One region of the Microbacterium sp. NPDC089189 genome, then DNA from elsewhere that is predicted to be linked to it. Evidence: predicted binding sites of a transcription regulator. Region 1 holds the regulator's gene; the other holds the start of a gene.
What was found. The regulator HrcA, encoded in region 1, represses chaperone genes, less so after heat shock. The targets are predictions, from matches to a motif close to TTNGCACTCGNNNNNNNCGAGTGCNAA.
Positions count from the first base shown of each region.

Region 2: the regulator HrcA is predicted to act here: its motif matches at 6,990-7,016, upstream of groES (co-chaperone GroES).

Region 1 is NZ_JBFBHG010000001.1:97,510-112,138, reverse strand. It holds gene AB0N73_RS00545 (HIT domain-containing protein) at 1-85, opposite strand, end outside; gene AB0N73_RS00540 (16S rRNA (uracil(1498)-N(3))-methyltransferase) at 109-852, opposite strand; gene dnaJ (molecular chaperone DnaJ) at 856-1,974, opposite strand; gene hrcA (heat-inducible transcriptional repressor HrcA) at 2,020-3,057, opposite strand; gene AB0N73_RS00525 (carboxylesterase family protein) at 3,163-4,587, shown strand; gene hemW (radical SAM family heme chaperone HemW) at 4,577-5,791, opposite strand; gene AB0N73_RS00515 (DUF1990 family protein) at 5,791-6,441, opposite strand; gene lepA (translation elongation factor 4) at 6,516-8,366, opposite strand; gene AB0N73_RS00505 (alpha/beta hydrolase) at 8,423-9,160, shown strand; gene rpsT (30S ribosomal protein S20) at 9,279-9,539, shown strand; gene holA (DNA polymerase III subunit delta) at 10,416-11,447, opposite strand; gene AB0N73_RS00490 (ComEC/Rec2 family competence protein) at 11,452-13,785, opposite strand; gene AB0N73_RS00485 (helix-hairpin-helix domain-containing protein) at 13,787-14,377, opposite strand; gene AB0N73_RS00480 (hypothetical protein) at 14,465-14,629, opposite strand, start outside.
Region 2 is NZ_JBFBHG010000004.1:89,898-104,526, forward strand. It holds gene AB0N73_RS03595 (branched-chain amino acid ABC transporter permease) at 1-941, shown strand, start outside; gene AB0N73_RS03600 (branched-chain amino acid ABC transporter permease) at 951-1,931, shown strand; gene AB0N73_RS03605 (ABC transporter ATP-binding protein) at 1,921-2,919, shown strand; gene AB0N73_RS03610 (ABC transporter ATP-binding protein) at 2,916-3,638, shown strand; gene AB0N73_RS03615 (ABC transporter substrate-binding protein) at 4,068-5,417, opposite strand; gene rarD (EamA family transporter RarD) at 5,565-6,518, opposite strand; gene groES (co-chaperone GroES) at 6,605-6,901, opposite strand; gene AB0N73_RS03630 (class I SAM-dependent methyltransferase) at 7,042-8,232, shown strand; gene AB0N73_RS03635 (DUF4190 domain-containing protein) at 8,242-8,844, opposite strand; gene tsaD (tRNA (adenosine(37)-N6)-threonylcarbamoyltransferase complex transferase subunit TsaD) at 8,841-9,953, opposite strand; gene rimI (ribosomal protein S18-alanine N-acetyltransferase) at 9,950-10,477, opposite strand; gene tsaB (tRNA (adenosine(37)-N6)-threonylcarbamoyltransferase complex dimerization subunit type 1 TsaB) at 10,474-11,154, opposite strand; gene AB0N73_RS03655 (alpha/beta hydrolase) at 11,229-12,215, shown strand; gene tsaE (tRNA (adenosine(37)-N6)-threonylcarbamoyltransferase complex ATPase subunit type 1 TsaE) at 12,196-12,720, opposite strand; gene alr (alanine racemase) at 12,759-13,883, opposite strand; partial or broken gene AB0N73_RS03670 (holo-ACP synthase) at 14,204-14,551, opposite strand.

The DNA of each region.
Region 1 (14,629 bases):
TGACGAAGGCCCTGTCGGTCTGCGCGACGATCTCGGCGGGGATCTCGCCGTTCAGGATGCGCGTGAAAACGGAGGGCTCACTCATCCCCCCAGTCTATCCGCGCCCCGTCACCACCGTCCGAGTGCCACGTCGAGGGCGGCGATCGCGGCGGGGCCGGCGGTGGAGGTGCGCAGCACGCTGTCGCCCATCCGGACCGCGCGGGCACCGGCGGCGACGAGCGTCGCGATCTCGGCCGGGTCGATGCCGCCCTCGGGGCCCACGATCAGCACGATCTCGGTCGCGCCCGCGGCGGCGAGCTCGCGGACGCGGGCGGTGAGCCGCTCCTGCGCCGTCGGCTCGAGCACGAGGGCCGCGACGCCATCGATCCGCCGGGCGAGCGCCGCTGTGCTGAGCGCGTCCTCGACATCCGGCACCCAGGCGCGGTGGGCCTGCTTGGCGGCCTCCCGCACGATGCCCGCCCACCGGGCGCGCCCCTTCGCGGTCTTCGCCGCATCCCACCGCGACACGCTCCGCGTCGCCTGCCAGGGGATGACGGCGGCGACGCCGAGCTCCGTCGCCGCCTGGACGGCGAGCTCGTCGCGATCGCCCTTGGCCAGCGCCTGCGCCAGCACGACACGGGGCGAGGCGGGCGGCACGTCGTCGCGTTCGGCGATCCGCACCGTCACCTCGCGCGGCGCGACGGTCTCGCAGACGCCGCGCGCCCACACCCCACGGCCGTCGCCGACCGTGACGTCCTCGCCCACGCGCACGCGGCGCACCGTCGCCGCGTGGTGGGCCTCGGCGCCGGTGAGGACGACGAGCCCGCCGGGCACCGCGTCAGCGGCGTCGTCGAGGAGGAAGTGCAGCGCCACGGATCATCCGTTCCGGAAGCGGTCGCGGAGCTTCGCGAACAGGCCCTGCTGGAACTCGGCGAGATGGGGCGCGGGGGCCTTCGTCTTCTTGGCGAACTCCTCGATCAGCGCCCGCTCCTTGTGGTCGAGGCGCGTCGGGGTGACGACGTGCACGCCGACGCGGAGGTCGCCGCGCTGGTGACCGCGCAGCGGCGTGATGCCGCGGCCCTTGATGGTCAGGACGTCGCCCGCCTGCACCCCGGCGCGCAGCTCCAGATCGACCGGGCCGTCGAGGGCGTCGATCGTCGTGGTCGTGCCGAGGATGGCGTCCGTCATCGACACGTCGAGCGTCGCGAGCAGGTCGTCGCCGTCGCGGCTGAAGATGTCGTGCGGTTCGACGGTGACCTCGAGGTACAGGTCGCCGTTGGGGCCGCCGGCGGGTCCGACCTCGCCGGAACCCGGGAGCTGCAGCCGCAGCCCCGTCTCGACGCCGGCGGGGATGTCGACCGAGACCGTGCGACGCGCGCGCACGCGCCCCTGGCCCTGGCACGTGGCGCAGGGGTAGGGGATGGTGGTGCCGTGACCCTGGCAGGTGGCGCACGGCTGGTTGGTGACGACGTTGCCGATGAGGCTGCGCACCGTGCGCTGCACGTGGCCGGACCCGTGGCAGATGTCGCACGTCACAGGCGACGTGCCGGGCTGGCAGCATCCGCCCTCGCACGTCTCGCAGATGACGGCCGTGTCGACCTCGAGGTCGCGGTGCGCCCCGAAGACGACCTCGCCGAGGTCGAGCGTGACGCGCACGAGCGCGTCCTGCCCGCGTTCGGCGCGGGAGCGCGGACGCGTGCGCGCCCCGCCTCCCCCGCCGCCGCCGAAGAAGGTGTCGAAGATGTCGCCGAAGCCGCCGAAACCCGCGGCTCCCCCGCCGCCGAAGCCGCCCGAATCGCCCATGTCGTAGCGGCGGCGCTGCTCGGCGTCGCTCAGCACGTCGTAGGCGTGGGTGACGAGCTTGAACCGCTCGGCCGCGTCGTCACCGGGGTTGACGTCCGGGTGGAGCTGGCGCGCCAGCCGGCGGTACGCCTTCTTGATGTCGTCCTGCGACGCGTCGCGCGACACGCCGAGTACTTCGTAGTGGTCAGCCACTTTCGCCTTCCCGTCCGCGAATCGCGGAGATCGTGTCGGACGCGCTCAGCGCGCCCGGTCGTCCTCATCGAGCAACCGGCTGAGGTAGCGCGCGACGGCGCGTACCGCGGTCAGGTTGCTCGAATAGTCCATTCGAGTGGGGCCGAGCACGCCCACGCGCGCCTGCCCCCCTGTGGTCTCGTAGTCGCTGGCCAGAACCGATGCCTCGATCAGGCCGAACGGCTCGTTCTCGCGTCCGATGGATGCCGAGAGCCCCTGCTCATCGGTCACCATCTCGCCCATCAACCGCAGCAGCGTCACCTGCTCCTCGATCGCCTCGAGCAGCGGGTAGATGCTCCCGCGGAAGTCGCCTTCGGCGCGGGCGAGCGTCGCGGTGCCCGCCATGACCAGCCGGTCCTGGCGGAACTCGTCGAGCTCCTCGCCGACCGCGCGCAGGATCGCCTGGTGGGCGGCGGCCGATCGCGGCTCGGCGGGAGGATCCGCGAGCGCCTCGCCGACGCGCTTGCTGCCCTCGCGCACCGACTGCCCGGTGACCAGCGCCGACACCCGCGCGCGCAACTGCACCACATCCGCGTCGTTCAGCTCTTCGGGCGCGAACGCCAAGCGCTGCGAGACCCGGCCGGTGTCGGTCACGAGGATCACCACGAGGCGTGCCCCGCCCAGGTGCACGAGTTCGACGTGGGTGATGTTGGCGCGCTCGAACGAGGGGTACTGCACCAGGGCGACCTGGCCGGTGAGCTGGGTGAGGGCGCGCACGGTGCGTGCCAACAGGTCGTCGAGGTCGGCCGGGCCCGCCAGGAACGTGCCGATCGCGCTGCGCTGCGCCCCGGTCAGCGGTCGGAGCTCCGCCAGGTGGTTCACGAAGACCCGGTAGCCCTTGTCGGTCGGGACGCGACCGGACGAGGTGTGCGGCGCGGCGATCAGCTCTTCGTCCTCGAGCATCGCCATGTCGTTGCGGATCGTCGCCGCCGAGACGCCGAACGAGTGCTTCTCGACGATCGACTTGCTGCCGACGGGCTCGCGCGTCGCGACGTAGTCCTCGACGATCGCCCGCAGGACGTCCAGTCCGCGCTCGCTGACCATGCGCACTCCCCTCTGGCACTCCGGATCCGTGAGTGCCAATTCTAGCGCGCTCGCCCGACCGGTCGTCGGGAGCGGGAACCTAGGATCGGATCCGGGAGGCCCACCATGACGAACACCACCATCGAGACCCGCGCCGGGGTCCTCGCGGGCTCCGCCGACGCGACGGCACGGCGCTTCCTGGGGATCCCGTACGCCGCGGCTCCCGTGGGGGCGCGCCGTTTCGCGCTGCCGGAGCCGGCAGAGCCCTGGTCCGGTGTGCGCGAGGCGACGGCGTTCGGTGCGACCGCCGCGCAGTCGCCCTACCCCGCGGCGATCGGGCGCCTCCTCCCCTCCATCCGCATCGACGGCGACGACGTCCTCACGCTCAACGTGTGGACGCCGGTCGACGCCCAGGACGCCCCCGTGATGGTCTGGATCCACGGCGGAGCGCTCGAACGCGGCGCGTCCGCCCTCGCGGCGTACGACGGTTCGTCGTTCGCGCGGGACGGCGTCGTCTTCGTCTCGATCAACTACCGCCTGGGTGCCGAAGGGTTCTCGGTCTTCGAGGACGCGCCGCAGAACGTCGGTCTGGCCGACGCGGCGGCGGCCGTGCATTGGGTGCACGAGAACATCGCCGCGTTCGGTGGCGACCCCGCCCGCGTGACCCTGTTCGGCGAGTCGGCGGGCGGCGCGCTCGTCGCCGCCCTCCTCACCCGTCCCGACATCCGTGCGGTCGTCGCCGGCGGCATCGTGCAGTCGGGACCGCTCGATGCCACCACTCCCGAGCGAGCCGGCCGGGTGACGCGCGCCGTCGCACGGGAACTGCGGATCTCGCCCACGGCCGCAGCCTTCCGCCGCGTGCCTCCGGCGGAGCTCGTCGCCGCGCGCGACACGCTCGCCGCGGGCGGCACGCTGCTGCGCAGCTCCCCCGGCTACACGATGTCGGTCGACGGCGCGCAACTGCCGGCCTCGCCGCGCACCGGGCTGCGCGACCTCGGCATCCCGCTGATCATCGGCACGAACACCGACGAGTACCGCCTCTGGTACACCCCCGAGCAGCTGGCCAAGATCTCGCGTCTGACCTTCAGCGTGGCGTCGGTGGGGATGCGGCTGCCCCGCGGGCTCTGGCGCGCCTACCGCGCCGACGTCCCGGACGGCGGAGCGGGCGAGCTGCTGGGCCAGGTCCTGACCGACAACATCCTGCGCGCCCCCGCCGTCGAGCTCGCGCGACACCGCGCGGCGGCAACGCACGTCTACGAGTTCGCCTGGCCGAGCCCCGTCCGCGATCTTCGCGCCGCGCACGCGCTCGAGATCGGCTTCGTGTTCGACGGGTTGGGCGACGACGCCGCCGATGCGATGGCCGGTCCCACGGCGCCCGCCGCCCTCGCGGCGCGGATGCACGCCGACTGGGTCGCGTTCGCGCGCGACGGCCGCGCTCCCTGGCCGTCGTTCCGCGACGACGGCCTCGTGCGTCGCTACGACGTGGTCACGGACGACGTCGCGCTGCCCCGCGCGGCGGCTCTCGCGACCCTCAACCCGCTCACTCGGTGAGGGCGCGCACCACCGCATCGGCCAGCAGGCGCCCGCGACGGGTCAGTACGACCCGGCCGCGCACGGCATCCGCCCCCTCGATCAACCCGTCCGCGATGAGTCCCGCCGCCGCTCCCCGCTGACGCGCCGGGACGGCGTCGAGGGGCAGGCCCTCACGGATGCGCGACTCCAGCAGGATGCGCTCCAGCAGACGCGCCTCCTCATCCGGGATCTCGCGTGCGGCCGCGGGCGAGATCCCCTGCGAAAGTCGCTGCGCGTACGCGGCGGGATGCTTCACGTTCCACCACCGCACGCCGCCGACGTGGCTGTGGGCGCCCGGACCGAACCCCCACCAGTCCGTGCCCCGCCAGTAGGCGAGGTTGTGCCGCGAGCGGTGTGCGCCGCCGCGCGACCAGTTGGACACCTCGTACCAGTCGTACCCCGCCGCCGCCGTCAGATCGTCGACGAGCTCGTACATCTCGGCCTGCAGATCGTCATCGGGGGCCGCGACCTCGCCCGCGCGGATGCGGCGCGCCAGCTTCGTGCCGTCCTCGATGATCAGCGCGTACGCCGAGAGGTGATCGGGTTCGAGAGCGAGCGCGGCCGTCACCGACGCCCGCCAGTCCTCGAGCGACTCCCCCGGGGCGCCGTAGATGAGGTCGACGCTCACATCCAGTCCCGCCGCGCGCGCACCGGCGACCGCGGTGGCGACGTTCGCCGGGTCGTGCGTGCGATCGAGCGCGGCCAGCACGTGCGGCACGACGGACTGCATGCCGATCGAGACGCGGGTGACCCCCGCCGCGGCCAGCCGTGCGAGCGACTCGGGCGTCACCGAATCCGGGTTCGCCTCCACGGTCACCTCGGCGCCCGGGGCGATGCCGAACGTGTCACGGACGGCCGACAGCATCCCGCCGAGCGCATCGGTCGACAGGAGGGTCGGCGTCCCGCCGCCGAAGAACACCGTCTGGGCGGGGCGCGGTGCGGCCTCGAGCACGCGCTGCGCGAGCGCGATCTCCTGCGCGACGGCATCCGGATAGTCGTCGCGTCGGTGACCGCGCAGCTCGTCGGCGGTGTAGGTGTTGAAGTCGCAGTAGCCGCACCGCACGCGGCAGTAGGGCACGTGGATGTAGACGCCGAAATCACGGTCGGCCGCCGGCACGATCCCCGCGGGCAGAGCGCCGTCCGCCGGCACCGGGTCGCCGTCGGGCAGCACGGAGGGCGACATCAGGTGGACGACAGGTACATCGGGGAGATCGCCCGCAGGTAGCGGCCGAACAGCTCGCGGCGCCGGCGCCGCACGAGCACGGGCAGCATCCGGTAGAGCAGGGCCACCGGGCGGTCGAACGCGCGCACCGTGAACCAGACCTCATCGTCGGCGCGCCACTCGATGATGAACGACTCCTCGCCGCTCACGACCGACTCACCGACCGTCCCGAGCGCGAACCCGATCCGTCGCTTCTCCTCCACGACGAAGATCACGCGCAGCTCGGCGTCCACACGCAGACCCGACACGCGGCCGTGGATGCGGACGGTGGATCCGGCGCCGACGTACGGCGTGCCGTCCGCGTCGAAACGCTGGTCGGCGTCGAGGCGGCTCGGCGCGATCGGCTGCCCCTCCTCGTCGAAGCTGACCCCGGAATACCCGGGATCGGATGCGGGACGCACCTCGCCCATCGACAGGCCGCCGTCGCGCAGCGCACGCCAGGCCAGGAGGTCGGCACCGGCGGAGCGGAATCGCTCTTCGCCGCTGCCGAGCTTCCATGACTCCTGAGCGGGGATACTCCGCTCGGGCGGGTACTGCATGAGGTCCGGGGCCTGTGTCGCACCGACGGCGGCGTAATCGACGGTCTCGTCCCGGAAGGTTCCGCGGCGCATGTGCCCACCCTAACCGTCGTGCCGCCGCCGACCACCCAGCTGCCGTCCAGCCGGTGGATCGCCCGCGGCGATCATCACTTCTTGTCTTTGGTCTCCACGTCGCCCGACAGGGCGGCGATGAACGCCTCCTGCGGCACCTCGACGCGTCCCACCATCTTCATGCGCTTCTTGCCCTCTTTCTGCTTCTCGAGGAGCTTGCGCTTGCGGGTGATGTCACCGCCGTAGCACTTGGCGAGCACGTCCTTGCGGATCGCGCGGATGCTCTCGCGCGCGATGATGCGCGCACCGATCGCGGCCTGGATGGGCACCTCGAACTGCTGGCGCGGGATGAGCTTGCGCAGCCGCTCGGTCATGAGGGTGCCGTAGGCGTAGGCCTTGTCGCGGTGGACGATCGCGCTGAACGCGTCGACCTTCTCGCCCTGCAACAGGATGTCGACCTTCACGAGATCCGACACCTGCTGGCCGGAGGGCTCGTAGTCGAGGCTGGCGTAGCCCTGCGTGCGGCTCTTCAGCTGATCGAAGAAGTCGAAGACGATCTCACCCAGCGGCATGTTGTAGCGGATCTCGACGCGGTCCTCGCTGAAGTACTCCATGCCGATCAGCGACCCTCGTCGCGACTGGCACAGCTCCATGACGGTGCCGACGTAGTCCTTAGGCGTCAGGATCGCGGCCTTCACCATGGGCTCGGCGACCGAGGCGACCCGGCCGTCCGGGTACTCGCTGGGGTTGGTGACGGTGACGGTCTCGCCCACATCCGTCGTGACCTCGTAGATCACGCTCGGCGCGGTCGTGATCAGGTCGAGATCGAACTCGCGCGAGAGGCGCTCGGTGATGATCTCGAGGTGCAGCAGCCCCAGGAATCCGCATCGGAAGCCGAAGCCGAGCGCGACGGACGTCTCGGGCTCGTACTGCAGCGACGCATCCGACAGCTTGAGCTTGTCGAGCGCTTCGCGCAGGTCGCCGTAGTCGCTGCCGTCGATCGGGTAGATCCCCGAGAAGACCATGGGCTTCGGGTCGGTGTAGCCGGCGAGGGCGTCCGTGGCGGGCTTGCGGGCGTTGGTGATGGTGTCGCCGACCTTGGACTGGCGCACGTCCTTCACACCGGTGATCAGGTAGCCCACCTCGCCGACGCCGAGGCCCTTGGTCGGCGTCGGCTCCGGGCTCGACACGCCGATCTCGAGCAGTTCGTGCGTGGCCTTGGTCGACATCATCTGGATGCGCTCGCGCGGCTCCAGCTTTCCGTCGACCATGCGGACGTAGGTGACGACGCCGCGGTACGCGTCGTAGACGGAGTCGAAGATCATCGCGCGCGCCGGCGCGTCGGCGTCGCCCCGCGGCGCGGGGATCTGCTCGACGATCCGGTCGAGCAGCTCCTCGACGCCCTGGCCGGTCTTGCCGCTGACGCGCAGCACATCATCGGGCGAGCCGCCGATGAGGCCGGCGAGCTCGGCGGCGAACTTCTCCGGGTCGGCCGCCGGGAGGTCGATCTTGTTGAGCACCGGGATGATGTGCAGATCGTTCTCGAGCGCGAGGTACAGGTTGGCCAGCGTCTGGGCCTCGATGCCCTGCGCGGCGTCGACGAGGAGGATCGCGCCCTCGCAGGCGGCGAGCGAGCGGCTCACCTCGTAGGTGAAGTCCACGTGACCGGGCGTGTCGATCATGTTCAGGGCGTAGGCGCCGTCGGCCCCGCCCCACGGCATCCGCACGGCCTGGCTCTTGATCGTGATGCCGCGCTCGCGCTCGATGTCCATGCGGTCGAGATACTGCGCGCGCATGTCGCGGTCGGCGACGACGCCGGTGATCTGCAGCATGCGATCGGCCAGCGTCGACTTGCCGTGGTCGATGTGGGCGATGATGCAGAAGTTGCGGATCAGCTCGGGCGGGGTCGCACTCGGCTGCAGTGGCTGTAGGGCGCGCGGTGACATGTCCCCTTGATTCTACGGGGAGGCGAGCCCGCGCACCGCCCGCCTACCCTGGGACCATGACGGTGCAGGTGGTGTTGGTGCACGGTATCCGCACATCGGCGAGCATGTGGCGCGCGCAATGCGTGACCCTCGCCGAGCGCGGAGTGCCCGTCGAGGCCGTCGATCTGCCGGGGCACGGCACGCGGATGTCCGAGCCCTTCACCCTCGAGGAGGCCTTCGCGACGATCGATCGCGCGGTGCGCTCCGCCGCCGAGCGCGGTCCCGTGCTCCTCGTCGGGCACTCCATGGGCGGGCTCCTGTGCACCGAGTACGTCGGCCGCACGGACGCTCCCCCGGTCGCCGGGTTCATCGCCGCGTCGTGCACGGCCGTCCCGCGCGGCGCGGGCCTGGCGATGTACCGCACCCTGGCGCGCGGCTTCGACGCGCTGCCGGATCGCGGCATGTGGATGACGAAGCAGGTGCTCGCCCGCACCCTCCCCGAGCACACGCGCGAGGATTTCGGCGCGGGCGGCTATGCGCTCGACGCACAGGACGGCGCCCTCGCCCAGCTGGCCGGGATCGACGTACTGACAGCGCTCGCCCGCATCCACGTGCCGCTGTGGTTCGTCAACGGGCAGTTCGACCAGCTGCGCGTCGGAGAGAGGACGTTCCTGCGGATCGCACCGCACGCCGAGCTGATCGTCTTCCCCCGCACGAGTCACCTCGTCTCGGCGATGCGCCCCGAGGTGTTCGACGCCGTCATCGCGCTCGCGATCGCCACACTCGAGGCGGACGCGCCCCGGCCCGTCTGGTAGGCTCAGTGTTTGGCTTGCGCGTGTGGGATTTTCCCGTCCCGCACGACCGCCGGAACGCGCCCCTCTACCGCCGACCGGCACTATCCGAGCAGACTCCGAAACGAAAGTCATACGACACGTGGCAAACATCAAGTCGCAGATCAAGCGCAACAAGACCAACGACAAGGCGCACGAGCGCAACAAGGCCGTGAAGAGCGAGCTGCGTACCGCTGTGCGTCGCGCCCGCGAGGCTGCGGTCTCGGGTGACAAGGCGAACGCCGAGAAGGCCCTAGTCCTCGCGACCAAGAAGCTCGACAAGGCCGTCAGCAAGGGCGTCATCCACAAGAACCAGGCAGCGAACCGCAAGTCGGCCATCGCCAAGCAGGTCGCCGCTCTCTGAGCAGTCCTCACGTCCGAAGCCCCCGTCGTTCTCGACGGGGGCTTCGTCGTTTGCGGGGTATCCCGAGGGCGTCGTTGCGGGGCGTCGTTGCGGGGGCGTCCCTCATCCCCCAGGCTCCGCCCCGCAGCCCCCTTCGCGAGTGCACGGCTTACCGCCGAGCGCACGACTTCCGCGCGTAGCTAGGTCGTGCACTCGGCGCGATGTCGTGCACTCGGCGGATACGACAGGCCGCACGCAGCGCACAACCGGGGCCCATACCTAGGTGGAACGCGGGATGCCGAGCGCACGGGTTACCGCCGGGCGCACGGGCTCCGCGCGACGCGACGTCGTGCACTCGGCGCGATGTCGTGCGCTCGGCGGATACGACAGGCCGCACGAGGTGCAACCACGAGGCGCACACCGCGGCGGAACGCGGGATGCCGAGTGCACGGCTTACCGCCGAGTGCACGGGCTCCGCGCGACACGACGTCGTGCACTCGGCGCGATGTCGTGCACTCGGCGGATACGACAGGCCGCATGCGGCGCACAACCAGGTGCGCACCTCGGTGGAACGCCAATCCCGGATGCCGAGCGCACGACTTACCGTCGATCGCACGGCTTCCGCGCGTAGCTAGGTCGTGCACTCGGCGCGATGTCGTGCACTCGGCGGATACGACAGGCCGCACGAGGTGCACCACGAGGCCCACACCGCCGCGCAAGGCCGGATGCCGAGAGCACGGCTTACCGCCGAGTGCACGACTTCCGCGCGACGCTAGGCCGTGCACTCGGTGCTACGCCGTGCACTCGGCGCTAGGTCGTGCACTCGGCGCGATGTCGGGCGCCGGGAGGACGTGACGGGCGGGGGATGCGGGGAGGCGGGGCTGTGGCGCGAGCGCGTCAGGCGCCGTAGGGGGCGCGGGTCGAGATGACGGTCACGAGGCGCTCGAGCGCGAAGACCGCGTCGCGCGAGCCGCCCTTGACGTCGGCGTCGGCACGCGCCGTCGCCTGGATCGCGAGCCCCAGCGAGTCCTGCGTCCAGCCGCCGGCGAGATCGCGGCGGGCACGGTCGACCTGCCAGTCCTTCATGCCCAGGCGCGAGGCGACGGCCGCCGATGACTCGCCGCGGCTTCCCGCCACGCGCGCCATGGTGCGCAGCTTCATCGCGAACGCCGCGACCATGGGCACCGGGTCGGCGCCCGAGGCGAGCGCCTGGCGGAGGGTGAGCAGGGCGTCGCCGTACCGACCGGCGATCGCCGTGTCGGCGACCGTGAACGCGGACGTCTCGACCCGACCGCCGTAGTAGCGCTCGACGATGGGCTCGGTGATGTCGCCCTCGACATCCGAGATCAGCTGCTGACAGGCGGCGGCGAGCTCGGTGAGGTCATCGGCGAACGCGCCGACGAGCGCGCGCAGCGCCCCCGGCACGATGCGTCGCTGCGCCTCACGGAACTCGCCCGCCGCGAAGTCGTAGCGGTCGGAGTCGCGCTTGATGGCGGGGCAGGCGACCTCGGCTCCCCCGCCCTGCCCGGCGCGGATCGCTTCGAGGAGCTTCTTACCCCGCACGCTGGCGCCGGTGTGCCGCAGCACCACGGTCGCTCCCTCCTGCGGAGCCTGCAGGTAGGAGAGGGCCTCCGCGAGGAACGCATCGGAGCACTTCTCCACGCTGCGGATGCGCACCAGACGCGGTTCGCCGAAGAGCGAGGGGGCGCTCACCGCGAGCAGCGTGCCCGCCGCGTAGTCCGAGGCGTCGATGTCGGAGATCTCGAGACTCGGGTCCTCGGCACGCAGGTACTCGCGCAGCCGCGCGGTGGCGCGCTCGGCACAGACCTCCTCCGGCCCCGAGACGAGAACGATCGGCGCGGGCGTCGGCGTACGCCAGGACTGCTGCGGGATCGCACTGCGGGGTGCGGAAGGACGTCGGGCTGCCACCGTCTCAGCCTATCCAGCGCGGACGACACGGGCGCGCGCGTCGCCGGCGACCCTCGGGCGGGGCGCGCTCGCGCCAGAGCGTCGGCACACCGGCATCCAGACCCACCAGGATCAGCCCGTCCTGGTCGCTGCGCGCCACCTGCGTGCCGCCCGCGCCCAGCAGCGCGAGCGCGTCGGCACGCGGATGCCCGTAGTCGTTGTCCTCGCCGACCGGGATGAGGGCCAGTCGCGCGGCGATGAGCCGGTAGAGGCCCGGATCCTGATCGGCCGAACCGTGATGGGCGAACTTCACCACGTCGTACGGACCACGCACCATGCCGCCGGCGCGGAGCCGCTGCTGCGCCTCGGCTCCGAGGTCGCCGAGCAGGATGCTGCGCGGCACCCCGCCGCCCGAGACCTCGATCACCACACTCGCATCGTTGCCCGCGACGGTGTCCTCCGGCGCCGGCCACACCACGCGCCACCGCGCGTCGCCCAGCCGACCCGAGGCGCCCGCGGCCACCTGATGCGTCTGCTCGGCACTCACCTGCCGGATGCGGCGGGTGCCGTCCTCATCGGCGGGCCCGTGGAGCAGCACGCCCACCCGCCCCGCGATCGCCCCGACGCCGCCCACGTGGTCGAGATCGAAGTGGGTGAGAACGAGCACGTCGATCCGGTCGATCCCGAGTCGAGCCAGGCACGCGGCGACCGGCTCCGGCGACGGTCCGGTGTCGATCAGCATGACGGCGCCGGCCGAGCGCAGTAGGACCGCGTCCCCCTGCCCGACGTCGCACAGCGCGATCCGCCACTCTCGGGGCGTGGTGAGCGGCACGACGACGGACGAGACCAGCAGGGTGCCGATCGCCAGCGCTCCGCCGATGCCAGAGGCGATCCCCGCGGCCCACCGAAGCGCGCGGCTCCGGCGCCCACGCCCGGTGGAGACGAGCAGCACGACGAGCACCGCGCCCGCGGCGGCCAGCGCGACGACGCCGCCCCAGCCCTCGACCCACGGCAGCGTGCTGCCGGGCAGCGCCGCGGTGGCATGGGCGGTGGCGGCGATCCAGGCCGCGGGAATCCACGCGAGTCCGACGAGCCCGGCCTGCAGCAGCGGCACCGGCGCGAGGAGGCAGGCGGCAAGGCCCAGCACGGTGGCGGCCGGCGCGGCGGGCGCCGCCAGCAGGTTCGCGACGACCCCGTAGACCGCGACGCCGGGGCTGACAAGCACGATGAGCGGCCCGCACACCAGCTGCGCAGACAGCGGCACGGCGAGCATCACCGCGAGCGGATGCGGCATCGCCCGCGCCAATCCGCGCGCGAGCGGCGGCGCGAGCACCAGCAGCGCACCGGTCGCCGCCACCGACAGCGCGAAGCCGAGCGAGAGGGCGAGCCACGGATCGAGCGCCAGGAGCAGCGCGACGGCGAGCGAGAGCACCGAGAGCCCCGCGCCGCGACGGCCCAGCAGGAGCGCCAGCATCGCGACGGCCGACATGGTGGCCGCGCGGATGACGCTGGGCTCCGGCGTGACCAGCACGACGAAGCCCACCAGCGCCGCGAGCCCCGCGGCCACCCGGAGCGCACGCCCGGCGCCGACGGCCGCGGCGCCGAGGAAGGCCAGGCCGACGACGATGGCGCAGTTCGCCCCCGACACCGCGGTCAGGTGCGTGAGACCGGAGGTGCGCATGGCGGCGTCCAGGTCGGCGTCGACCGCCGCGGTGTCGCCGACGGCGAGTCCGGGCACGAGTCCTGCCCCGGGTTGCGGCAGCCCGTCCGTCGCGGCCGCGAGACGCTCGCGCAGCCACGCGGATGCCGCTTCGACACCGGTCGGCGCGGCGAGGACGGCGATGTCGCCGGCGGGGCGCACCACGAGGACCGCGCGCTCCCCCGCATCCGCGGGGAACGCCGTAGCGATGAACCCCCAGCGCGCGCCCGGCGCGGCCTGCGGCGGCACCGTCTCGAGCAGCAGGGTCACGGGTGCGCCGCCCGGCAGTGCGTCATCGCCGACCCGGAGCGTCTCGACGACCGCATCGACCCGCGCGCCCCGCACGGTGGGCTCCGCCTTGCCGGTCACCCGCACCTCCAGCGTGAGCGCTCGACCATCCGCCGCCGACGCCGTCATCGCCCGTACCGGCTGCTCACCCGCGACGGTGGCGGCGGCGACCGTCGCGAACAGCAGCGCGACCGCGGCAAGGACGAGGAGGCGGGACGCGCGGGTGCCGAAGGTCAGCACCGCGCACACGAGCGCCGCGCCGCCCAGCAGCCAGGCCGCGCCCGCGGCGAGCGAGGGCACGATCGTCAGCGCGATCGCCGTCGCCCCGGTGCCGAGGGCGGCGGGGACGAGCCGCCACGCGCGCGGGTCCACCTCACACCGTGACCAGGTCGCGCAACCCGGCGATGAGCTTCTCGCCGATGCCGGGTACCGCCAGGAGGTCGTCGACGCTCGTGAAGCGCCCGTTCTGCTCGCGCCAGTCGATGATGCGCTGCGCGATGGCCGGTCCGATCCGGGGCAGTTCGTCGAGCTGCGCGAGGTCGGCGGCGTTCAGGTCGATCTTGCCGTCCGTGCGCTCGCCCGGCGGCGCCGCCGCCGTCTCGCCGATCGCCGGCACGTGCAGCTGCTCGCCGTCGGTCACCGGCCGCGCGAGGTTCACCGCGGCCGCATCCGCCGTGTCGCTCAGCCCTCCCGCCGCCGATACCGCGTCGAACACGCGCGCGCCGGTCGGGAGCAGATAGAGGCCGGGCATGGCGACCGCGCCCGCCACATGCACGTACACGCCGGTCTCCGCCGCATCCACCCCGGCGACGACGGATGCCGCCGGCACCGGCTCTGGCGTGATCGCCGCCGAGCGGATGAGGCCCACCGCCACCGTGACGGCGACGATCCCGAGCCCGACCACGACGATCGCCCCGACGCCCCAGCGGACGCGCCGAGGCCGGTCGGGCGGCGGTGAGATCACCCGCTCACGCTAGGAGGCACGCGGAGGCGGGACGCGCGTCGCGCGGCACGGTGTGGGCGTATCGCGCCTGCCGGAGCGGTGGGGAGATCAGGTGGGAGGGGCGCCGGCGACGCACACCCCGGTGCCGTCGGCGCGGTTCGCGCAGAGGCGGGCTCCGTCGTCCTGGAGGCCGCGGAGAACGGCCAGGTCTTCCTCGAGCATCTCGTCGCTCGCGTCACCGGCGACCGTGAGCGTGACCGCGCGGGGTGCGCT
Region 2 (14,629 bases), on a different contig from region 1:
CCAACACGATCACCCGCAACTTCACACTCGAAGCCGCGGAGCGCGTGACCGTCGGGTTCTGGGACCAACTGGCATCCCGCGCCGTGAACGGTCTCAACTTCGGGCTCATGCTGGCTCTCGCCGCCATCGGCCTGTCGCTCGTGTTCGGCACGACCGGGCTGTCGAACTTCGCCCACGGCGAGATGGTGACCTTCGGCGCCCTGGCGGCACTCCTCTTCTCCGTCGGGCTCGACGTGCCGATCTGGATCGCGATCCCGTTGGCGGTGGTCGCCTCGGCGCTCTTCGGCCTGACGATGGACGCCGGGCTCTGGCGACCACTCAGGCGAAGAGGCATCGGCACGGTCCAACTCATGATCGTCTCGATCGGTCTGTCGCTGGCACTGCGCTACGTCTACCAGATGTTCATCGGCGGCGGCACCCAGCAGCTCCCGGGAGGGGCGACCGCGTCGATCCCCGGGCTCGGCCCCATCCGCCTCACCTGGACGGACGTCATCAGCATGGCGGTCTCGGTCGTCGTGATCGCGGCGTTCGCCTGGTGGCTCATGCGCACCCGCATCGGCCGGGCCACGCGCGCCGTGTCGGACAACCCGTCGCTCGCCGCCGCCAGCGGCATCGACGTCGACGCGGTGGTGCGCGTCGTGTGGGTCGTCTCCGCGGCGCTGGCCGGCCTTTCCGGTGTGCTGTGGGCCTACTTCCGACCCGGCATCAAGTGGGACATGGGAACCAGCATCCTGCTCCTCGTGTTCGCGGCCGTCACCCTCGGCGGCCTCGGCACCGCGTTCGGCGCCCTGGTGGGCTCGATCATCGTCGGACTGCTCGTCGAGGTGTCGACGCTGTGGATCCCGTCGGACCTCAAATACGTCGGCGCCCTGGTCGTGCTGATCGTCATCCTCTTGTTCCGTCCGCAGGGCATCCTCGGACGCCGCGAGCGAATCGGTTAGGACGGCCTCGTGAACATCCTTCAGATCCTGTCCAACACCCTGGCGCAGATCCTCGCCCCGGCCACCCTGGGATACGTCCTGGCGGCCATCGGCCTGTCGGTGCACTTCGGGTTCGCCGGACTGCTCAACATGGGCGTCGCCGGCTTCATGGCGATCGGCGCGTACGGCTTCGCCATCTCGATCACGACGTTCGCGGCCCCGTGGCCCCTCGCGATCGTGATCGGGCTGCTGGCGTCGGTCATCTTCGCGCTCGTCATGGGCATCCCGACCCTGCGCCTGCGCGGCGACTACCTGGCGATCGTGACGATCGCCGCCGCCGAGGTGCTGCGTCTGCTGTTCCTCACCTCCGCGTTCCGCAACTACACCGGCTCGGCCGACGGGCTCTCGGGCTTCCAGGCCGGGTTCCGTGCCAGCAATCCGCTCCCTCCGGGGCGCTGGGGCATCGGACCCTGGACCTATCAGTCCGACCAGTGGTGGGTCATCATCGTCGGCCTCATCACGATCGCGATCGTCATGGTGCTGGTGTGGCTCCTCATGCGCAGCCCCTGGGGTCGTGTGATCCGCGGCATCCGTGAGGACGAGGACGCCGTGCGCTCGCTCGGCAAGAACGTCTTCGCGTTCAAGATGCAGGCCCTCATCGTCGGCGGTGTGATCATCGCCGCGGGCGGCATCGTGACCGCCATGGGCACCAACGTGAACCCCAACGTGTACGTGACGTCGCAGACGTTCTACATCTGGACGGCCCTGCTGCTGGGAGGCGCCGCGACCATCTTCGGCCCCCTCCTCGGTGCCGTGCTGTTCTGGGTCGTCCGCGCGTTCCTGTCGAACCTGCTGCCGGCGTTGGTGAACATCGGCTGGCTGCCGTTCCTCACGACCGAACAGAGTCAGATGCTCGTCTTCGTCCTCGTGGGCGTCGCGCTGATGCTGTTGGTCATCTTCCGCCCGCAGGGCATCCTCGGAAGCAAGAAGGAGCTGACCTTTGTCCGCTGAGGCACTGCCACCGACTCCCCGTGCGAAGGCCACCGGCCTGCACAAGGGAGAGATCCGTCCGGGGGTCGAGAAGGTCGATCCCATCATCGTCATCGACGGCGTCCGCCGGATCTTCGGCGGTCTGACCGCCGTCGACGTCGAGCACCTCGAGATCCCCCGCAACGCCATCACGGCGCTCATCGGCCCGAACGGCGCCGGCAAGACCACCCTGTTCAACCTGCTGACCGGCTTCGACAAGCCGAACGCGGGCAGCTGGTCGTTCGACGGCACCAACCTCGCCGGCATCCCCGCGTACAAGACCGCGCGGATGGGGCAGGTGCGCACCTTCCAGCTGACGAAGTCGCTGGGCCTGCTGACGGTGCTCGAGAACATGAAGCTGGGGGCGCCCAAGCAGACCGGCGAGCACATCTGGTCGGGGATCCTCCCCTTCGTCTGGCGCAAGCAGGAGTCGCAGATCGAGGAGAAGGCCCGCGATCTGCTGGCCCGCTTCAAGCTCGACGCCAAGGAGAAGGACTTCGCCGCCAGCCTGTCGGGCGGTCAGCGCAAGCTCCTCGAGATGGCACGCGCGCTGATGAGCGACCCGGTGCTCGTGATGCTCGACGAGCCCATGGCCGGCGTCAACCCGGCCCTCACCCAGTCGCTCCTCGACCACATCCTGGATCTGAAGGATCTGGGGATGACGGTCGTCTTCGTCGAGCACGACATGCACATGGTCCGCCACATCGCGGACTGGGTGGTCGTCATGGCCGAGGGCAAGGTCGTGGCCGAGGGCCCGCCCGACGCGGTCATGAAGGAGCAGGCCGTGATCGACGCGTACCTCGGTGCGCACCAGGACGTCGACCTGGGTGTCGTGACCGGGCGCCACGAGGGCACGCTGACCGCGGAGGGCGCGGAGCTCGCCGAGGTCGCGCAGGAGCTCGACCAGGTGATCGCGGCCGAGAGCGAACCGAACGCCGACGAGTCCGAGAAGCGGGAGGACGGCCGATGAGCACGAACGTCGTGGAACTGAACGATGTCGTCGCCGGCTACCTGCCGGGGGTGAACATCCTCAACGGCGCGAACCTGACGGCGGCCAAGGGCGAGCTGATCGGCATCATCGGCCCGAACGGCGCCGGCAAGTCGACCATGCTGAAGGCCATCTTCGGCCAGGTGAAGGTGCGGGGCGGATCCGTCCTGCTCAACGGCGAGGACATCACGGGCCTGCGCGCCAACAAGCTCGTCGCCAAGGGCGTCGGGTTCGTGCCGCAGACCAACAACGTCTTCCCGAGCCTCTCGATCGCGGAGAACCTGCAGATGGGCGCCTACCAGCGCCCCAAGGCCGTCAAGGAGCGCATCGACTTCGTCACGTCGGTGTTCCCCGACCTCGGCAAGCGTCTGGGCCAGCGGGCCGGCTCGCTGTCGGGCGGTGAGCGCCAGATGGTGGCGATGGGTCGCGCCCTGATGATGGATCCCCACATCCTGCTGCTCGACGAGCCGTCCGCCGGCCTTTCGCCGTCGCGACAGGATGAGGCGTTCCTGCGGGTGTCGGAGATCAACAAGGCCGGCGTCACCACGATCATGGTCGAGCAGAACGCCCGCCGCTGCCTGCAGATCTGCGACCGCGGCTATGTGCTCGATCAGGGCCGTGACGCCTACACCGGCACCGGCCGCGAGCTGCTGAACGACCCCAAGGTCATCGGACTGTACCTGGGCACCCTGGGCGCCTGACGCCCCGCCCCACCACGACGACGCCGGCTCCCCAGGGTGCCGGCGTCGTCGTCTGCGCGGGCGCGTGCGGGCGGCGCCAACCGTTCCGGTTCTCGGAGAATCGCCCCCAACTCCGAGCTTTCCCGCTGGGAACCTCCGAGAACCGACGGAATCTCCGGGAACACGGCCACGGATGGGGTGTGTGGGTGGCAGCGATGTGGCGCGTGTCGGGTGACGAGGCGCGGGCACGGTTCTCGGAGAATCGCCCCCAACTCGGAGCTATCCGCGCGGAACCTCCGAGAAACGACGGAATCTCCGAGAACACGGCCAGCGGATGGGGCGGGTGGGCGGCAGCGGATGGGGCGCGTGCCGGGCAGCGCGGGATCGGGCGGGGGCGGGCACGAGAAAGGCCCCGGTCCGAAGACCGGGGCCTCAGTCCTTCGCGCGGGGTCAGCCGACGTTCAGGAACTCGTAGTTGTTGTCGTCACCGTACTGGAAGATGCCGATCGAGGCTTCCGTGGGGTCGCCCACCTCATCGAAGGTGATCGGACCGGAGACACCGTCGTAGTCGGCGACGCCACCGGCGATGATGATGTCGGCGCACTCCGCGAACGTCGTGCACTTGGTGCCGTCACCGGTGCCACCCGAGACCTGCTGCAGGTGCGCAGCCACATCCGGGCCCGCCGTCGAACCGGCCTCGAGAGCGGCCAGCGCGAGCAGGATGACCGCGTCGAACGACTCCGGAGCGTAGGTGTAGTCCTCGAGCGCCGCGTTGCCCTTGCCGGTCCAGTAGGCCTGCAGGTTGTCGCGGAACGTGGTGATCGTGTCGGGGTCGACCGCGGGGTAGGTGCCCTTGGCGCCCGCGAGCGTGCCCGCCTCGAAGTCCTCGCCGAAGTTGGCCAGGTTGCCGTCGACGAAGTACAGCTTGTCGGCCGGGAAGTCCGCACCGATCAGCTCGGGGATGATCGTCTTGACCTCTTCGAACGTGATGAGCGCGATCGAGTCGGGGTTGGACGCGAGGACGTCCTCGACCTGGGCCGAGAAGTTGGTGTCACCCGTGTTGTAGAGCGACGTCGCGACGACCTCGCCGCCGGCGGCCTCGAACGCGGCCTTGGTGAAGCAGGCCAGGCCCGTGCCGTAGGCGTCGTTCAGGACGATCATGCCGAGCGTCTCGTTGCCGTCCGCGGCGACCAGGTTGCCGAGCACCTCGCCCTGGAGGACGTCGGAGGGCGCGGTGCGCCAGTACAGGCCGTTGTCCTTGTAGCCGGTGAAGGCCGCCGAGGTGTTGGCCGGGGAGAACTGGATGGCGTTCGCCGCGATCACCTGGTCGATGAACTGCAGCGAGGTGCCGGAGGAGGCGGCGCCGACGATGGCGGTGGCGCCCTCGCCCAGCAGACGCGGGATCTCGGTCTCGTAGGCCTTGTTGTCGGTGTCGCCCGAGTCGCCCTGGATGAGGTCGATCGTGATGCCCTTGGCAGCGGCGTTCACCTCGGAGGCGGCGTAGTCGGTCGCCGAGATCTCGGGCGGGCCGAGGAAGGCGAGGTTACCGGTGACGGGCAGGGCCGTACCGATCTTGTAGGTGAGGTCCGTTCCCGGGCCCTCGGAGGTCGACGCGTACTCCGGGGTGTACGACGCGGGCGCGGCTGCGTCGCAGTCGATCGGGAAGTCGGCCCCCGATGCCTCGGTGGTGCTGGGATCACTACCGCCGCCGGAACAGCCGGCCAGCAGGAGTGCACCGACGCCGACCGCGGCGATACCGCCGAGGATCCTGCCGGCGCGCGGACGCGTGATGGGGCTCATGTTGCTCCTTGATGTCAGGACGTCGGCTTCGTCGTCGACGTCGGGTGCCACCAACCTAGCCGCGGCTTCGTCTCGGGAATGTTGCCGTTGATTAACGATGCGTTTCGTGGGCCGATCGTTACCGATTTGCGACTTTTCCGCGAGATGTCAGGTCAGATCGGTGACATCGGATGCCGCGGGCGCCGAGACTCGGGACCGTCGGGAGCGACGCGACGCCCAGATCGAGTCCACCGTCAGCAGCACGAGCGCGGCCCACACGAGCGAGAAGCCGATCCAGCGCCCCACCGTCATCTGCTCGCCCAGCAGCCACCAGCCGATGAGGAACTGCAGGATGGGCGCGATGAACTGCACGATGCCCAGCAGGGTGAGCGGCGCGCGCCGGGCACCGGCGGCGAACAGCAGCAGCGGGATGGCGGTGGCCACGCCCGCGAGGGCGAGGAGGGCCGCCTTCTCGGGTCCGAGCGCACCGATCAGCAGACCGCCGGTGGACGCCACGACCGCGAGCTGCACCACGGCGACCGGCGAGAGCCAGAGCGTTTCGAGGGTCAGGCCGCTGACCGCATCCACCGACGGCCCGATCTTCTTCTTCACGAGGCCGTAGAACCCGAACGAGAACGCGAGGATGAGGGCGATCCACGGCACGGAGCCGTAGCCGACGACGATGACCACGACAGCCGCGGCGGCGAGCGCGATGGCCGCCCACTGGGCGGGACGGAGCCTCTCGCGGAGCACGAGCACTCCGAGGAGCACCGTCACGATCGGGTTCGTGAAGTACCCGAGGCTGGTCTCGATGACATGCCCGCTCAGGGTGCCGATCAGGTAGGTCTGCCAGTTGATGAAGATGAGGACGCCGGCGAGGGCAGTGAGCGCGAGCAGCCGCGGCTGGCGCATGATCGCCAGCAGCGGGCGCCAGGCGCGCGTCACCGCGATCAGCAGCGCGCAGAAGACGAGCGAGAAGAGGATGCGCCATCCCACGATCTCGAACGGGCCGACGGGCGCGAGCAGCAGGAAGTACAGCGGCAGGACGCCCCAGAGGGCGTAGGCCCCCGAGGCGTACAGGCCGCCGGCCACGACGCGTTCGCCGGGCGCAGCAGAGGTCATCCCCTCAGCCTAGGTCCGCGCCCGCACACGGAGCGCGAACACCGAAGGGCCCGGTCGCCGAAACGACCGGGCCCTTCGAAAGGGTGTCAGCGAACGACGACAGCGAGGACGTCGCGAGCCGAGAGCACGAGGTACTCGTCGGCACCGAACTTGACCTCGGTTCCGCCGTACTTGCTGTAGATCACGCGGTCGCCCACGGCGACGTCGAGCGGAACGCGGTTGCCGTTGTCGTCGATGCGGCCGGGGCCCACGGCCACGACCTCGCCCTCCTGGGGCTTCTCCTTGGCGGTGTCGGGGATGACCAGGCCACTCGCGGTGGTCTGCTCGGCCTCGACCTGCTGGATGACGATGCGGTCCTCGAGCGGCTTGATGGAAACCGACACGGTCTACCTCTTCTTTCTCGCTTCGTGAAACGGAAGACTCTGTTAGCACCCTCACACCGAGAGTGCTAATGACAAGTCTAGAGGCGGACTGGCACTCGTGCAACGCGAGTGCCAACACAGCGTCACCGTAGGCTGATCGCATGGAGATGAGCGAGCTGCGCACCCTGCTCACCCCGGAGGGCCTGCGCCTCGTCGACGAGCTGGGGACGGTCGACTCGACGACGGCCGTGGCATCGGCCGTCAGCCGTCTGCGCGCTGCCGGGCATTCCCCCGAGCTGGTGTCGGCTGTGGTGGCCCAGGCGCGGCTGCGCAGCCGGGCACACGCCAAGTTCGGACCCTTCGCCGATCGGATGCTGTTCACCCGCGCCGGCCTAGAACAGGCCACGCGCCTGGGCATTGCCGCGCGCCACGCCGGGCGATTCCGCCAGGCGGGACTCGCCCATGTGGCCGATCTCGGATGCGGCATCGGCGGCGACGCGCTCGGGCTCGCCGCGCTCGGCATCGAGGTGACCGCGGTCGACGCCGACGAGGCCACCGCTGCGGTCGCGGCCTACAACCTCGCCCCCTTCGGCGACCTCGCGCACGTGCACCATGCCCTCGCCGAGGACACCGACCTCGCCGACGTCGACGGGGTCTGGCTCGACCCGGCGCGCCGCACGGCAGGAGGCGACCACACGCAGCGCCTGCGCGCCGAGGACTTCACGCCCGCGCTCGACTGGGCCTTCGCGCTCGCCGACCGTCTGCCCACCGGGATCAAGCTCGGTCCCGGCTTCGAGCGCGCCGACATCCCGGCGCATGCCGAGGCGCAGTGGATCAGCGTCGACGGCTCGACGATCGAGCTGGTGCTGTGGAGCGGGTCGCTGGCCCGCGAGGGCGTGCGCCGAGCCGCGCTCGTGCTGCGCGGCGACGAGGCGCACGAGATGACGGCCGCGGCCGATGCACCCGACGCCCCGGTGCGCGAGCTCGGCGAGTTCCTGCACGAGCCGGAGGGCGCCGTCATCCGCGCCCGTCTGATCGGAGACGTCGCCCGCTCGCTCGATGCCGGCATGCTCGACGAGCGCATCGCCTACCTCACGTCCGACGCCGCCCTCACGAGCCCCTTCGTGCAGTCCTTCCGGGTGCGCGAGACGCTGCCCGCCGATGAGAAGAAGCTCGCGCGGGCCCTGCGCGAGCGCGACATCGGACGACTCGAGATCAAGAAGCGCGGCGTGGACGTCGACCCGGCGCAGCTGCGCACCCGGTTGAAGCTGAAGGGCGACCAGCAGGCGACGCTGTTCATCACGCGCATCGGCGACCGCCGGACGGCGCTGCTCGCCGATCGCGTGAGCTGACGCCGGGCGTCAGCCGAGCATGCCGGAGCGGTACGCCGCCCACACCAGCCAGCCGCCGCTGTAGACGAGCGACAGCACGCCGAGCACGATCCCCCAGACCGCCAACGGGCGGCTCTCGACGAGGCGCCGCAGCGACAGCACCCCCAGCACGACCGCCACGATGCCGAGCGGAAAGCCCCAGCCGACGACGAACGACACGATGAGTCCGACGACCGCGAACCCGATCGACAGCACCGCGAGGCTCATCGGCGGAGCGGCGTCATCGGGCACCACCACGGTCCGCGTCGTGGGCACGAACTCCTGCGGCCCCTCCACCTGCGCGCCGATCTCGATCGGAGCGGTGGGGGCGCGCGAGAAACCGCCGCGGTGCGCACCGGGGAGCGCGGACTCGTCGGTCGGCACGACGACGTCGGGCGATGGCGCCTCGAGCCGTGCGACCACCGGGAACACCGGAACCGGCACGGGCGGCGGCGCGTCCCCGGCGGGTGCGTCGTCGGCGCGGCGGCTGTCCTCCCAGGCGGCCGCGGCGGCGAGCAACGGCTGCGCCGCCGGGTCATCCGGGTCGACGGGCGGCGGCGACGGGATCCCGCGGATGCCGTCCTGCTCGCTCATGCGAGGGCTCCGGGCCTCTCGACGGCGGGGTCCTCGGCGGCGGGGTCCTCGGCGGCGGGGTCCTCGGCGACCTGGATCTCGGTCACCGGCAGGGTGGAGTCCGCCCCGAAGGCCAGCGTCGACGGCGCACGCCCCGACATGATCAGACGCGCACCGAGGGCGGCGATCATCGCGCCGTTGTCGGTGCACAGGCGCAGCGGCGGGATGCGCACGGTGACGCCGGCCGCCTCGCCGCGCGCGAGGGCCACCTCGCGCAACCGCCGGTTGGCGATCACGCCGCCGCCCAGCAGCAGGCGGGGAACGCCGTGCCGGGCGCAGGCGTCGAGCGCCTTCGTGACCAGGACGTCGACGACCGACTCGCGGAACGAGGCCGCCACGTCGGGCACCGACGCATCCGGGGTCTGCTCGAGATACCGCGCGACCGCGGTCTTCAGCCCCGAGAACGAGAAGTCGTAGCGATGCTCGGCCATGTCGGAGGCGCGCGAAAGCCCGCGCGGGAAGCGGATGGCGGTCGGGTCGCCGTCGGCCGCAGCGCGGTCGATCTCGGGACCGCCCGGGTAGGGCAGACCGAGGATGCGGGCGACCTTGTCGAAGGCCTCGCCCGCCGCGTCGTCGACCGTCTCACCGAGCAGCTCGACGTCGGTCGTGAGATCGCGCACCAGCAGGAGCGCGGTGTGGCCGCCGCTCACCAGCAGCGCCACGGTCGGGTACTCCAGCGGAGCCGCGTCGGGATCGAGGATGTCGGCGGCGATGTGGCCCACCAGGTGGTTGACGGCGTAGAGCGGGCGGTCGAGCCCCACGGCGAGCGCCTTGGCGGCTCCGACGCCGACCATGAGGGCGCCGGCCAGGCCGGGACCGGAGGTGACGGCCACGGCGTCGATGTCGGCCAGCGTCACGCCGGACTCGTCCAGCGCCGCCTCGATGGCGGGCTGCAGGGCTTCGAGGTGCGCACGTGCGGCGACCTCGGGCACGACGCCGCCGTAGCGGGCGTGCTCGTCCATCGAGCTCGCGATGGTGTTGCTCAGCAACGTGCTGCCACGGACGATGCCGATGCCGGTCTCGTCGCAGCTGGTCTCGATCCCCAGCACCAGGGGTTCCGCGGTGTTCATCGGACCTCCGTCCCTTCTGCGGCGGATGAAGCTGCGGCGTCGGATGAGGCGGCGCCTGCGGACGCGGACGCTGCCGCCCACGCCGGGATGTCGGCCCGCATCACGAGTGCGTCGACGTCGTCGGGCTGGTAGTACCGGGGACGCCGGCCCACCTCCGTGAAGCCCTCCGACGCGTACAGCCGCTGGGCGACCGGATTGTCGTCGCGCACCTCGAGGAACACCTCGCGCACGCCCCGCTCCGCGGCCGCGGCGAGCAGGGCGCGCAGCAACGCGCGCCCGCTCCCCCGACCCCGCGCCGCCTCGGCCACGGCGATCGTCTGGATGTCGCCGTCGCGACCGCCCCGCGGTGCACGGAGCCCCGCGTAGCCGGTGAGGACGCCGCCGTGCTCGAGCGCGATGTAGTGCCCGTGCGGCGACGCCAGCTCCTCGCGCATCATCGCCTCGCTCCAGGCGTCGGTCGGAAAACTGATGCGCTCGAGGCGCATGATGGCGTCGAGATCGGCGGCGACGGCGTCACGGATCATGCGCCCACCTTCTTCGGCGCGTGCGGCATGGTCACATCCGGCTGACGCAGATACAGCGGCTCGCTCGTGGCCAGCGTGCGCCCGGCGGCGACGGCCCGGGCCGCCGCGAGGGCGAGCAGCGAAGCGGGGATCGCGGTGGCGTCGAGCCGCATCGCGGCGAGGTCGTCCAGCCGCGCGTCGAGCTGATCGCGCGGGATGAGGGCGGGCTCGGCATCCCGGATGGGGAGGCCGTCGTCGTCCAGCCCGGAGTACACGGTGTACGCGAACTCGCGCCGCCGGGCATCGGTGACCACGGCGAAACGGCCAGGCAGGGCGTCCTCCATCGCCGCCGCCAGGAGCACGCCCAGCGCGACCGCGTCGTGGCTCGGCACGGGGACGACGGGCAGCGCCCGCGCGAGCGCGAACGTCCGGGCGGCGGCGATGCCGATGCGCAGCCCGGTGAAGGGGCCGGGGCCCATGCCGGCCGCCACATGGGTGATCGCGTCGTCGCCCGCGGCCGGCAGACCGGTGCCGTGGGCCGCCGTGGTGGCCGCCGCATCCAGGACGCTGCGGAGCAAGTCGCCGATGACCTCGGCGTGCCCGAGCGGGTTGTCGCTGGAGACCTCGGCACGCACGACCCCGTCGGGGTCGACCACGGCGAGCGCCGTACCGAGGGAGGTGTCGATGCCGAGGATCACGTCTCCAGGGTAGTCGGCGTGCGCGGCGCGCCGCGGGAGGGAATCCGCTGGCGCCACGGGAACGAATCACCGTCATGCACGAGAACACGACCCGGGGAGCCCTGCGCACCGACGAACCCGCGCTGGGGCTCACCCGCCGTGTACTGCCGGGGCCCGACGGCGCCGCGCTCGTCGTGCGCACCGGACGCCGCCGGCCGGGAGCGACCTCAGCCACCGTCCTGCTGCACGGCGCGGCAGGGTCGTGGAGCACGTGGACGCCGCTGCTCACGGCATCCGATCGCCGCGGCGCGCCCCTCACCGACGTCGTCATCCCCGATCTTCCGGGGTGGGGCGAGTCGGCGGGCCCCGTGCCCGACATCGCCGAGGTCAGCGCACGGATCGCCGGCGCCGTCCGCGCGCTCGGCTACACCCGCTGGCACGTGGTCGGGCACTCCATGGGCGGGTTCCTCGCGCTCGATCTGGCCGCGCGGGAGCCGGATGCCACGGTCGAGGTCGGGCTGGTCTCGCCCAGCGGTCCCGGGGTGCAGCTCGCGGCGCGGCATCGGCTCTCGGGAGCCGCCCGGGTGCCGGGCTTCGGCGGCATGATGGCGATCATGGGCGTGCTGCGCGCGCTCGGCGGCCCGGGCCTCGCGCTCGTCCGCCTGCTGGAACGCATCGGCATGCTGCGCCTGCTGGCCTCTCCCTTGTTCGCCCATCCGCGCAGGGTCGACGGCAGCGTCATCCGCGCCCTGTCGCACGAGGTACGGCCGACGGCCTTCGCGGCGGCGACCCGCATGTCGGCCGACTACGACGAGACGCGGTGGCGCGCCATCCGGAGCCCGATGCGGTCGGTGCGCGGCGAACGCGACGTCTTCGCGAGCGCCGACGAGGCGACGCAGCTGGCGCGGCTTCTGCCCGGGCTGCGCGAGACGCGACTGCGCGGTGCCGGGCACTTCGCGCACATCGAGCAGCCGGCGGCGACGCTCGCCGCGCTGGGCCTCGGGCGCCGCGGGGCTCCCGTGCAGTGGTCGGCCTACCGGGTGGCGTCACCCGGGGCGGACGTCACCGTGCATGGCGCGTGATCCTCACCAGCCGCGGACTGTCGGCGTCGAGGGCCTCCGTCGCGCGCGAGTAGGTGCCGCAGGCGGTGTCGACGCCGCGACCGTGCCATTCGCGGTCGAGCTCGACCTCCCACCACGTGTCGGCGACGCGCGCGACGACCTCGCGACCCCACTCGACGACGACGACCGAGCCGTCCAGGTCAATGTCGAGGTCCTCGAGCTCGGCCGACGACCCGAGTCGGTAGGCGTCGACGTGGACGAGCGGGGCGCCGCCCACCAGGGAGGGATGCGTGCGCGCGATGACGAAGGTGGGGCTCTGGATGGGGCCGCGGACGCCGAGACCCTGCGCGATGCCGCGGGTGAGCGTGGTCTTGCCCGCCCCGAGCGGACCGGTGAGGACCACCATGTCGCCCGCTCTCAGACGCTCTCCCATGTCGCGGCCGAGCCGCTCCATGTCGGCGGGAGAGACGATCTCCCGCTCTCCGACGAGGTCGTCGAGTCCGATCGATCCGGTGTGCGTCGTCATACCCTCTGCAACGTCGGCGCGCTCGGGTTCATGCCCGGTCATCCGGCGACCTGGCGACGGGGCACGCGGGCGCCGATGCGGGTGACGATCTCGTAGTTGATGGTGCCGGCGGCATCCGCCCAGTCGGTCGCGGAGGGCACGCCGAGCGTCGGATCGCCGAAGAGCACGACCTGATCGCCCACCGAGACGGCGGCGTCGCCCACATCCACCACGAACTGGTCCATCGCGATGCGGCCGACACCGGTGAAGCGCTGCCCGGCGATGCGCACGGGACCCGCGCCGGAGGCCTGCCGGGGCACGCCGTCGGCGTAGCCGAGCGGGACGAGGGCGAGGGTCGTGTCGCGGTCGGTGCGGTAGTCGTAGCCGTACGAGACGCCCTGGCCCGGGCCGACCCGGCGGACGGCGGCGACCGCCGCACGCAGCGTCATCGCCGGACGGAGGCCGAGGTCGGCCGACGAGCGGTCGTCGAACGGCGACAGGCCGTAGATGCCGATGCCCAGCCGCACGCAGTCGAAGCGGGATTCGGGCAGCGCGATCGCGGCGTGCGTGGCGGCGATGTGCCGCAACCGCGGCGAGAGCCCGGCCGCCGCCGCCGCGCCCAGCCCGGCCTCGAACCGGGCGATGGCTTCGCGGTCGGCCTCGGGCGAGGCGTTGGAGAGGTGGCTGAAGATACCGAGCACGCGGATGCGGCCGAGCCGCTCCAGCCGCGCCGCCTCGGCGAACAGCACCCGGTATTCGGCCGGGGCCGCGCCGTTGCGCCCGAGCCCCGTCTCGAGCTTGAGGTGGATGACGGCGGCCCGGTCGCCGCTGCCCGCCGCGGCCGCGGCGTTCAGCTGCGCCATGTCCGAGATGCCGAGCTCGATCCCCCGCTCCACCGCCTCGCCGAACGAGACGCCCGGGGCGTGCAGCCAGGCCAGGATCGGCGCGTCGATGCCGGCGCGGCGCAGCGCCAGCGCCTCGCCGATGTCGGCGACCCCGATGCGCGTCGCGCCCCCCGCGAGCGCCGCCGCCGCCGAGCGGGCCGCGCCGTGGCCGTACCCGTCGGCCTTGACCACCGCGATGACCTCGACCCCCACGAGGCGCCGCAGCTGCCGCACGTTGTCCTCGATGGCGCCGACGTCGATCGTAGCCTCGCGCATCACCCCTGCCGGGAACGTGCTCATGTCTTCTCCCCCTCGGGCGTGGGTGCGGGTGCGGGTGTGGGTGCTGTTGCGGGCGCGGGTGGTGCTGTTGCCGGTGGTGCTGTTGTGGGTGCCGGCGCTGCTGCCGGGCGCCCCTCATCCCCGAGCGCATATCCCGTCGTCGAGAGCACATCGTCCCGCATATGCGCTCGATCACCGGATGTGCGCTCGGCAGAGGGCGGAGCGAGCGCGGGCGAGGCGGGCGAGGGCGAGGCGGGCGAGGGCGGGGCGGGCGAGGGCGAGGCGAACTCGGGCGACGCGAGCGAGGCCTGGGACGGGGCGGACACGGAGGGGGCGGGCAGGGCCTCGGCGATGACGTAGGCGGTGGCGAGGCCCGCATCGTGGCTCATCGACAGGTGGAGGGCCGTGATGCCACGGGCGGCGACGACGGCGGCCGTCGACCCGCAGAGCGCGAAGCCCGGCTTGCCGGAGGGCTCGGACGCGACCTCGATCTCGGTCCAGTGCACGCCGTCCGAGCCGCCGAGGGCCTTGATCAGCGCTTCCTTCGCGGCGTATCGCGCGGCCAGCGAGCGGGGCTTGAGCGGACGCTCCGCCACCGAGAACAGCCGGTCGCGCAGGCGCGGCGTCCGCGCGAGCGTGCGCTCGAACCTCGGGACGTCGACGAGGTCGACACCGATGCCGACGATCATGCGTCCTCCCCGGATGCGGCACCCGCCGCATCCGTCAGCTTATCCACGCGGGCGCCGCCTCTCACGAGCGCCCGTGCC